DNA from 3 places in the Kitasatospora sp. NPDC047058 genome. Region 1 is predicted to be linked to each of the others. Evidence: riboswitches for the same ligand, from Rfam matches in the RefSeq annotation. Region 1 holds a riboswitch; each other region holds the start of a gene.
The links. Region 1 has a riboswitch for cyclic di-AMP ahead of ABZ885_RS07405 (NlpC/P60 family protein). Riboswitches for the same ligand answer to the same signal wherever they lie in the genome.
Positions count from the first base shown of each region.

Region 2: it holds a riboswitch for cyclic di-AMP, as region 1 does, so the genes downstream of both, ABZ885_RS11410 (glycoside hydrolase family 16 protein) here and ABZ885_RS07405 (NlpC/P60 family protein) in region 1, are expected to answer to the same signal.
Region 3: it holds a riboswitch for cyclic di-AMP, as region 1 does, so the genes downstream of both, ABZ885_RS05980 (transglycosylase family protein) here and ABZ885_RS07405 (NlpC/P60 family protein) in region 1, are expected to answer to the same signal.

Region 1 covers NZ_JBEYVJ010000031.1:17,859-21,289, forward strand. Annotated here, with positions in the region: gene ABZ885_RS07400 (NlpC/P60 family protein) at 1-767, shown strand, start outside; cyclic di-AMP (ydaO/yuaA leader) riboswitch at 1,091-1,247, shown strand; gene ABZ885_RS07405 (NlpC/P60 family protein) at 1,258-2,394, shown strand; gene ABZ885_RS07410 (NlpC/P60 family protein) at 2,620-3,431, shown strand, end outside.
Region 2 covers NZ_JBEYVJ010000054.1:14,110-17,540, forward strand. Annotated here, with positions in the region: gene ABZ885_RS11405 (hypothetical protein) at 67-651, shown strand; gene ABZ885_RS11410 (glycoside hydrolase family 16 protein) at 756-2,009, opposite strand; cyclic di-AMP (ydaO/yuaA leader) riboswitch at 2,012-2,176, opposite strand; gene ABZ885_RS11415 (lipase) at 2,455-3,431, opposite strand, start outside.
Region 3 covers NZ_JBEYVJ010000024.1:20,764-24,194, reverse strand. Annotated here, with positions in the region: gene ABZ885_RS05990 (SDR family NAD(P)-dependent oxidoreductase) at 1-20, opposite strand, end outside; gene ABZ885_RS05985 (cytochrome P450) at 344-1,633, shown strand; cyclic di-AMP (ydaO/yuaA leader) riboswitch at 1,860-2,029, shown strand; gene ABZ885_RS05980 (transglycosylase family protein) at 2,031-2,948, shown strand; gene eno (phosphopyruvate hydratase) at 3,327-3,431, shown strand, end outside.

The DNA.
Region 1 (3,431 bases):
TGACCCAGCTTCAGGGCGGGCTGGCGGCCGTGGCCGGCGAGCAGTACCGCAGCGGCGGCATCGACCCGTCCGTCCAGCTGATGCTCTCCTCCGACCCGTCCGGCTACCTCGACAAGGCCTCCAGCGTCCAGCAGGCCAGCTCCAGCCAGACCGAGGCGCTCAAGGGCCTCCAGGACCAGCAGCGCCGGCTGGACCAGCAGAAGGCCGAGGCGGCCGCCATCCTGGCCTCGCTGGACAGCACCACCAAGGACCTGAACCAGTCCAAGGCGGACGTCAACAAGAAGCTCAAGGAGGCCCAGGACCTCCTGAACTCGCTGAGCGCGGCCGACCGGGCCGCCCTGCGCGCCCAGCAGCAGCAGGACGACCGGGCCTCGCGCGGCTCCGAGCGGGCCGACCTCGGCAGCCTGCCGCAGGCCGGCGGCTACGCCGGTGCGGCCGTCTCCAACGCGATGAGCAAGCAGGGCTCGCCCTACGTCTGGGGCGCCACCGGTCCGACCACCTTCGACTGCTCCGGCCTGATGGTCTGGGCGTACGGGAAGGCCGGCATCTCGCTGCCGCGCACCTCGCAGGCGCAGGGCAACGTCGGCGCCCGGGTGCCCTCGCTCGCCGAGGCCCAGCCGGGCGACCTGATCATCTACCGCAGCGACCGCAGCCACGTCGCGATGTACATCGGCAACGGCATGGTGGTGCACGCGCCGCACACCGGTGACGTGGTGAAGGTGATGAAGGCCGACGCCATGCCGATCAACACCATCCGCCGGGTCTGACGGACCGGCACGCCCGCGGGCCGCGTCCCGGCCCTGTGATCCGCGCCACCCCCGGGCCGGGGTGGCGCCGGCGTTTCCGGCCACGGCGTGACAAGCGATCAGCTCCGCGTGCGGCACCGGTCACGCCCGGTCATATTCACAAATGAACTTGGTTATTCTTCCGTCATTTTTCTGACAAGGATTTGAACGGATCACGGTTCTGTTACTAGGGTCGTGCCTCGAACCACCGCACAGTCGATCACCCAGCCTGGGTGGCGGCGGTGGTTACCGCCGAGTTCGTGAAGCAGCGGGACGGGCCGCACGGCCTGTCCGACGGGGAGCCCAGCAGTCGGGGGCCGCTGTGGAGCGGAGCCGGGGAACCATGTTCCTCCGGGGTGAATCGGCGCCAGGTCGGCCGGTGGAACGGCCGGTGAGGCGTCGTAGGGCAGCTTCCGGCCCGAACCCGTCAGCTCACCCGGTAGGCGGGCGTTGGAAGAAGGAGTCCGCCTTCGTGGCGTCCCATCGTCGTCCCAAGCCTGCCGGCCGCGCCAAGGTCTCGATCCTGACCGGCGTCGCCGCCGCCGCCGTCGCACTCTCCGCGCAGTCCGGCGCCCACGCCGACCCGACGCCGACCAAGGACCAGGTCAAGGAGCAGGTCGACCAGCTCAACGAGCAGGCCGAGCAGGCGACCGAGAAGTACAACGGCGCCCAGGCCAAGCAGCAGGAGCTGCAGAAGCAGGTCGGCGAGCTCCAGGACAAGGTGGCCCGCCAGCAGGCCGCGGTGACGGACGCCCAGGGCGGCCTCGCCGAGATCGCCGGCGAGCAGTACCGCAACGGCGGCATATCGCCGACCGTCCAGCTGATGCTCTCGTCCACCCCGGACAACTTCCTGAACCAGGCCGGTGCGCTCACCCAGGCCGGCAGCACCCAGTCCGGCGCGCTGAAGGACCTCCAGGAACAGCAGCGCAAGCTCGACCAGGACCGCAACGAGGCCCAGGCCAAGCTCGGCGAGCTGGAGACCACCACCCAGCAGCTGAAGGCCTCCAAGGAGGAGATCCAGGGCAAGCTGGCCAAGGCGCAGGACCTGCTCAACACGCTGACCGAGCAGGAGCGCCAGGCGATGCGCGCGGCCGAGGAGAAAGCCGCCGCCGAGGCGAAGGCGAAGGCCGACGCCGCCGCCAAGGCCGCGGCCACCGCGAAGGCGGACGCCGACCGCGCCTCCCGCGACACCAGCCGCACCGACCTCGGCGCCCCGCAGGCGGCCGCCCCCGCCCCCAAGCCGGCCGCCGCCGGCAGCTCGCGCGGTGCCGCCGCGCTGTCCATCGCCGCCGGCAAGGTCGGCAGCCCGTACGTCTACGGCGCCGCGGGCCCGAACTCCTTCGACTGCTCCGGCCTGATGGTCTGGGCGTTCAACCAGGCGGGCGTGTCGCTGCCGCGCACCTCGCAGGAGCAGGCCGGTGCCGGCACCCGGATCGGCTCGGACCTCTCCCAGGCCCAGCCCGGCGACCTGCTGATCTTCTACAGCGACGCCCACCACGTGGGGATCTACGCGGGCAACGGCCAGGTACTGCACGCTCCCAAGCCGGGTGCCTCGGTCCGCTACGAGGCCGTCTCCAACATGCCGCTGGCCTCCATCGTGCGGGTCTGATCCCGCTCGGGCGCTCACGGGCCCGGTCTCCCTCGCGGGAGGCCGGGCCTGCGGCTTTTCCGGTGGCTCGGGCTGATGCCCGATTAGGGGTCAAATATTCGGGTTGGGAGGGGTTTGGACTCGCTCGCCCGGACTCGCTAACGTCTGCCACCGGACTCCCGCTGGAGAGCCGCCCGGTCCCGGTGCGGCGGCGGGGCCGGGCCGCAGGATTGGAGCCGCCGCCGCATGGCCGTGCACCGCCGTTCCCCGCTGTCAGGAGCGCACGCCCTCGCCCGTGCGCTGGTGCTCACCGCGGCGGCCACCACCGTCCTGGGCATGGCGGCCGGCGGCACCGCCCAGGCCGCGCCCGGCGCACCCGACGCGCCGTCGAACCGCAAGGACGTCAAGGCCCGGGTCGAGCAGCTCTACGACGAGGCCGAGCAGGCCTCGGAGCAGTACAACGCGGCGCTCGACGCCCAGCAGCGGCTGCAGCACGAGACCGGCGCCCTCCAGCAGCAGGTCGCCGTCGCCCAGGACGAGCTGAACCAGCTGCGCGGCGACCTCGCCACCGTGGCCGGCGCCGAGTACCGGAGCGGCGGCCTGGCCCGGACCGCCCAGCTGATGCTCTCCTCCGACCCCGAGGGCTACCTCTCCAAGGCCCGCTCCCAGGACCAGGCGGCCGAGCGGCAGAACGAGACCCTGCACGAGGTGGTGGCCCACCAGCGCCGGCTCGACCAGCGCCGGGCCGAGACCGCCGCCAAACTCACCGAGCTGGACCGGACCCGCCGCGCGCTCGCCGAGAGCAAGCAGCAGATCCAGCAGCGGCTGGCCGAGGCGCAGAAGCTGCTCAACAGCCTGGACGCCGGCGAGCGGGCCCGGATGGCCGCGCAGGACGCCCGCGAGGCCGAGCAGCGCGTCACCCGCGGCACCGACCGGCTCGACCTGGGCAGCACCCCGGCCGCCTCCGAGCGCGGCGCCGCCGCCCTGGCCGCCGCGGTGCGGATGATCGGCGCGCCCTACGTGTACGGATCCACCGGGCCCCGCGCGTTCGACTGCTC
Region 2 (3,431 bases), on a different contig from region 1:
CGCTGGGTGCGGGCGCGCCCCGCGACGGTGCGGGGTGCCGGAGCACGGAGGGCAGGGTGAGCGCCGATGTCGCGCAGTGAGTCGGTACGGGGTTTCCTCGGCAGGTCGCTGACGGTGGGATGCGCCCTGGCGGCGCTGGCCGCGGGGTCCGCATGGGCCTGCCCGGACGGCGACCCGGGAGCGGCCGGGGCCGATCAGGGGACGGCGGTCGCAGCACCGGCGGCACCCGTGCCGGTGCCGGCGGCGCCGTCCCGCTCGGACCTGGAGGTGGTCCGGATGGACGCGGACCCCGCCGCGCCGGGCGGCACCACCACGGTGCACGCCTTCGTCGCCAACGGCGGCCCGGACCGGACGGCCTCCCCGTTCACCGTGGTGATCACCCTGCCCGCGGGGGTGCGGCCCGAGGAGCCGTTCTTCCCGGAGAACTGCTACGTGTTCCAGAACGGCCACCGGGTGCGCTGCAGCTTCCCGGCCGGACTGGGCGCGCTCCGGAGCGCGACCGCACTGGTCCCGGTCCGGCTCGACACCACCGTCCGGGCCCCCGGCACGCTGACCGGGGGCTGGGTGGCGGTGCGCGGCGACGACGACGGGAACGAGGCGAACAACAAGCAGCCGTTCGAGATCCCGGTCGTCGCGACCGCCGCGCGGTAGGGGGCCGGCCCGGGGGCGGGCGCCCCACCGGCGGTGGAGGCGGTCAGCGGCGGCGGATCAGCAGTGAACGGATCAGCGGTGGGCGGATCAGCAGAGGCCGCGGATCAGCGGTAGACGCGGACGTAGTCCGCGGCGAAGGTGATCGGAGCCGTGCCCTGCGGCGCGGGGTGGTACTGCCCCGCGCTCAGGGACAGGTTGAGGATCAGGTACGCCGACCAGTCGGCGCCGACGCCCTTGCCGTCCGAGAAGACCTTCACGCCGTTGATGTACCAGTCGACCGAGGTGGCACCGTACTGGGTGCCGACGGTGACCCACTGGTCGTGGGCGATGGACTTGGCGTCGGTGACGTACTTGTGGTCCGGGTTGATGTGGTTGGTCAGCTCCAGCAGGTTCGCGTTGTCCGCGTGGTACTCGAAGGTGTCGATCTCGCCGTGGTTGCCGCTGGTGCCGTTCCACGTCCACAGCGCCGGCCAGGCGCCGGTGCCGGCCGGGAGCTTGACCCGGGTCTCGACGTAGTCGCCGGTCTTCACCTTGAAGCCCTCGGTGGAGTACTCGGTGGTGAGCAGGCCGGTGTCCCAGGACTGCTTGCCGTTCTCCAGCGTGTGGGTGCCCGGCTTGGCGGTGAAGGTGGCGGCGCCGCCGGAGACGCTGACGTTGTTCTTGTTCAGCCAGTCGAGCTTGTTGTCGTTGGGGTTGTGGTCGCCGTAGTGGTACGAGCTGCTCTTGTCGGCCGTCCAGCGCGAGCCCAGGGCCAGGCTGTTGAACTCGTCCGACCAGGTCAGCTTCTTGCCGGCGACGGGCGCTGCGGTGGCGGGGGTGGTGCCGGTCGCCGTGGGGGCGGGCGTCGGGGCGGACGTCGGGGCGGGGGCCGGCGCCGGCGCCGGGGTGGCGGCAGCGGCGGCGACCGCCAGCTGCCGCGAGGGCAGGTTGTGCCAGGTGCCGCCGAGGTCCTGCCAGAAGCCGAACTGGGTGTAGGTGCCGGCCGGCAGGGTGCGCGAGCCGGTGGTGACCGACAGGCCGCTCGGGCAGATCTGCGCGTTGGTGGCGCTGCCCGGGAAGTCGAGGACGTGGCCGGCCGCGTCGCGCACTCCGACGCCGACCGTCTTGGCGGTGAAGCAGGCCGAGGAGTGGACGGTCAGCGAGGCCTTGGTGGCCTGGCCCGCGACCATGGTGGCCGGGGTGAGCTTGTCCTGGGTGACGGTCGGCGTCGCCGCCTGGGCGGTGGTCGCCGCCTGGACGCCGAACAGTCCGGCGCCGCCGATGGCGAGCGCGCCGGTGACGGCGAAGGCCGCGTTGCGGCCGCGGCGGGAGGGGCGGGCGTGGCGCGGCGGGGTGCGCCGGGCAGGCTGCTTCTGCATGGCAGTGTCCTCTGCGACGCCTGCGAGGTGAGCTGTCGGGTTCGGGCTGAGGTTGCCCGGCCGCCCGTGGAGCGGCTTCACCCCTAGCCGCGACCCGGGCGCGGGAGCGCGCGGGCCTGGCACTGACCTGGGTCCCCCGCTCCCGTCCGCTGTGGTGCTCGGTTGCCCGCCGGCGGGTGGACAGGACTCGGCGTCCCGGCGGCGGAGGTCCGCGAAGCGGACGTCCGAGCAGGCTAGGCAGGCCGTCCGGGACGCGACAACTCGACGGCGGGTGTTGTCGCGCAGGTCACACCGGGGAGCGGCGGAGTTGATCAACGGCCGTGCGAAGTTGATCAGTTGAGCCCGTCCGGACGGACGGCGGGGCGGCGGCGCAGCGGCCGGGCGGCGCGGTGGCCGGGCAGCGCGACGGTCAGGCGGGCGGGCGGGCGGCCAGGCGGGCCGGCGGTCAGGCGAGCCAGGCGGCGACCTGGCTCATCGCGTCGGGCGCCCAGGCCAGCTCCAGGTGGTTGAGCCCGCCCAGCAGCCGGGTGCCGCCGACCGTGCCGATCCCGGTGGTGTCCAGCGCGCTGCGGGTGAAGACGATCCCGTCGCCGGGCCCGCGGTTCTCGTTGAGCACGCCGGGGATGTCGGCCGAACCGCCGGCCAGCAGGTAGGTCCGGACCGCCGCCGGGATGCCCGCCCGCTGGAGCGGCCCGATCAGCGAGCCGGCGTCGATGGCGGCCTGGATGCCCTGGCCCGCGGTGTAGAGGCCCTGGCCCCCGTAGTAGGTGGTCCACCAGTCCTGGGCGGTGCCGTCCACCCCGTAGCTGCCGTCCCAGCGGGCGAGCAGCTGGCGCTGGCCCGGGTAGCAGTCGTACCCGCCGGTGGGCAGTACGCCGAGGCAGGGCTGCGCGGTGTACGTGCCGTAGCAGGTCATGAACAGGTGCGGCGAGGGTGCATCGGCGGTGCCGCCGCAGGCCGGCCAGGTGGCCAGCGAGAACGCCCAGCCGTGCGCGTACACGTAGTCGAGACCGCCGTTCGGGCCGCCGAGGGTGGCCAGGCGGCGGACGTCGCCCGCGTAGGCCCGGCCCCAGGAGGGACGCACCGAGGAGACGTACGCGCGGGCGGCGACCTCGCGCTTGCTCCAGGCCACCACGTCCACCTGCGGCACCCCGAGCCGGGCGCGGATCAGGGCGATCGCGTCGCCGACGGCCTGCGCCTGGAGCAGGTTGTCGCCCTGCTGGTGGGCGAAGCCGATCGCGAAGACCCGGTGACCGCCGGCGGCGAGGTACTGCGCGAGGCCGGTGGACGGGCAGGCGGCACCGCCGGTGGCGCCGCAGGTGCCGGTCTCGTCCGGGGCGGCCCAGGCGCGGTCGGCGTTGTCGTTGGCGCCGTGGACGAGCAGGACGGGGGTGGTGCGGCTGCCGGCGTCCCAGCCTGCGG
Region 3 (3,431 bases), on a different contig from region 1:
ACTGCCCCGGTGACCCGCATGGTGCGCTCCTCCCTGTGGGCGGCTCCGCACAGGCGCCCACGTTTTGCTTTGCGGAGGATCGTAGGCAGGTCCTGACCCTCCGCAACAGGGATTACCCCGCAGGTGACCAGGCTCACTCCTGCCGTCCCGCGGAACCCCCGGGACCGGCCCCGGCGGGCCCGCCCGAACCGAGCCGGGACGCACGCAGGACTGCACGCAGGAGCCGAACCCGCAGCCGCACCCAGGAGCCGCACCCGCGGCCGCACGCGGGCCCCGCACACGTCACCCGACCCGGACCCGCACCCGGACCTGCGCCGGGATCCCCACCGGATACCGTCGACCCATGCCAGTTCAGCCCGATTCCGCCCGCCCGCCGCTCTTCACCTGGGAGTTCGCCGCCGACCCGTACCCGGCGTACGCCTGGCTGCGCGAGCACGAGCCGGTGCACCGCACCACCCTGCCGAGCGGGGTCGAGGCCTGGCTGGTCACCCGGTACGCGGACGCCCGGCAGGCGCTCGCCGACAGCCGGCTCTCCAAGAACCCGGTGCACCACAGCGAGCAGGCGCACCGCACCGGCCGGGTCGGCATCCCGGGCGAGCGCCAGGCCGATCTGATGACGCACCTGCTGAACATCGACCCGCCGGACCACACCCGGCTGCGCCGGCTGGTGTCGAAGGCGTTCACGCCGCGCCGGGTGGCCGAGTTCGCGCCGCGGGTGCAGCAGCTCACGGACCGGCTGATCGACGGCTTCGCGGCCCGCGGCAGCGCCGACCTGATCCACGAGTTCGCCTTCCCGCTCCCCATCTACGCGATCTGCGACCTGCTCGGCGTGCCCGCCGAGGACCAGGACGACTTCCGCGACTGGGCCGGGATGATGATCCGGCACGGCGGCGGGCAGCGCGGCGGCGTCGGCCGGGCGGTGAAGCGGATGCGGGCGTACCTCGCGGAGCTGATCCACCGCAAGCGGGCGGACCTCGGCGACGACCTGATCTCCGGCCTGATCCGGGCCAGCGACCACGGTGAGCACCTGACCGAGAACGAGGCCGCGGCGATGGCCTTCATCCTGCTGTTCGCCGGCTTCGAGACGACCGTGAACCTGATCGGCAACGGCACCTACGCGCTGCTGCGCAACCCGGGGCAGCGGGCGCTGCTGCAGGAGTCGATCGCCCGCGGCGAGAGCGGCCTGCTGGAGACCGGGATCGAGGAGCTCCTGCGCTACGACGGGCCGGTGGAGCTGGCCACCTGGCGCTTCGCGACCAGCCCGCTGACCATCGGCGGGGTGGAGATCCCGGTCGGCGACCCGGTGCTGGTGGTGCTCGCGGCGGCGGACCGGGACCCGGCGCGGTTCGCCGACGAGAACACCCTCGACCTGGCCCGGACGGACAACCCGCACCTGGGCTTCGGGCACGGCATCCACTACTGCATCGGCGCTCCGCTGGCCCGGCTGGAGGGGCGGGCCGCGCTGGCCACCCTGCTCACCCGGCTGCCCGATCTGCAGCTGGCCGAAAGCCCGGACAATCTGCGCTGGCGCGGTGGTCTGATCATGCGTGGACTTCGTGAACTTCCGGTCGAATTCAGCCCGGAGCAGAAGGCCGGGAACGCGTCCGCCGAGGCTTCCGGCACCTCCGGCTGAGACTGCGACACGCTGACGGAGCGTCGCCAGCACGTCCTTTCGCGGGGGTTGAATCACCATCAAACCGGACATATCGCCTTCGTTGGCAGACGATCGACCACGCGCCGTAATTTCTGTGTGATATCGGCGATATGAGCTTGTGATTGGTAAGAGGATCTGTCTACTCTCCGTTCAGTTCGCAGCTGCGAACCTCGTGCGCGGAACGCCGAATCCTGCCCGCCGCGTCACGGGAAACCGACCAGACCCTGGGCAGGGGCGGGGGAACCAGGTTTGTTGCCGTTTCCCTACGGCTTGGGGTGAAGCCGCCCGAGCGGAATCGATTCCGCACGCGGCGGCCGGGCCACCTCCCGGTCCGAACCCGACAGCTCACCTCGCAGGCGTGCGGAGAGGGACCTTCATGCTGTTCGTTGGAACTGGCCGTCACCGTCGTCGCACCCAGGCCGAGAAGGCCATCGCCGTCGCGGGCGTGGCCGGCGTCGGACTCGCGATGCCGATCCTCACCGCCGCCGGCGCCTCGGCCGCCCCGGTCTCCACCTGGGACGCAGTCGCCCAGTGCGAGAGCGGCGGGAACTGGAGCATCAACACGGGCAACGGCTTCTACGGCGGCCTGCAGTTCACCTCGGGCACCTGGAAGGCGTACGGCGGCACGTCCTACGCGCCGCAGGCCAACCAGGCCAGCAAGGCCCAGCAGATCTCGGTCGCCGAGAAGGTCCTCGCCTCGCAGGGGCCGGGCGCCTGGCCGGTCTGCTCGCAGAAGGCCGGCCTGAGCAAGGGCGGCGCCCCGGCCGCGGTCGACACCTCCACGGACTCCAAGCCCGCCGCGCACCAGCCCGCCGCGCCGAAGCCGGCCCAGAAGCCCGCCCAGCCGAAGCCCGCCCAGTCGAAGCCGGCCCAGCCCGCCCAGTCGCAGGCCCAGAAGCCCGCCGCCCAGCAGTACGCGCAGCCGCAGGCCCAGCAGCAGGCCCAGGCCCCGGAGTTCTCGGGCCACGCCGGCTGGGACGCCGACGCGAAGGTGTACTGGTACCAGAACGACGGCGGTTGGTACTGGACCAGCCACCCGGGCGTCTACCAGCAGTACGCGGGCCAGTCCGCGGGCCAGCAGGCCCCGGCCGCCGCGCAGAGCGCCCCGGCCGCGCCCGCCGCCCAGCAGCGCTCCGGCCACGGCTACACCGTCCAGTCCGGCGACACGCTGGCCGGCATCGCCGCCGCCCACGACGTCTCCGGGGGGTGGCAGACGCTGTACGACGGCAACCGCGGCACCGTCGGCGCCGACCCGAACCTGATCCTGCCCGGCCAGGTCCTCAACCTCGGCTGATCCGGCGTCGGCCCGGGGCCGGGCCAGGCCGACGCCAGCCCGGACCGCCGCTGACCGCTGACCGCTGGCCGCTGACCGCTGACCGCGGCCGACGCCGCCGACCACGACCAGCGCCGCCGACCGCGGCCGCAGCACGTCCGCGAGCGCGCCGACGTCACGAAGGGGGCCGGATTCGGCCCCCTTCGTCCGCATCTGTGTGCCTTCCACCGGGCAACCAGGTGAACTACCGGTGGGTAGAGCGGCCACACGCTGAGACGGGGCCGAGGTCAGCGTGGCCCCGAGAGCCCGTGCGGTTAGGCTCTGGTCGTAACGACTCCGCAATCGTCCGGCCGGCAGCACCCATCGTCAGCCGGACCTGCTTCCGCTAGGAGATGCCTCGTGCCGTCCATCGATGTCGTCGTAGCCCGTGAGATCCTCGACTCGCGTGGCAACCCCACGGTCGAGGTCGAGGTCGGCCTCGACGACGGCAGCACCGGCCGTGCC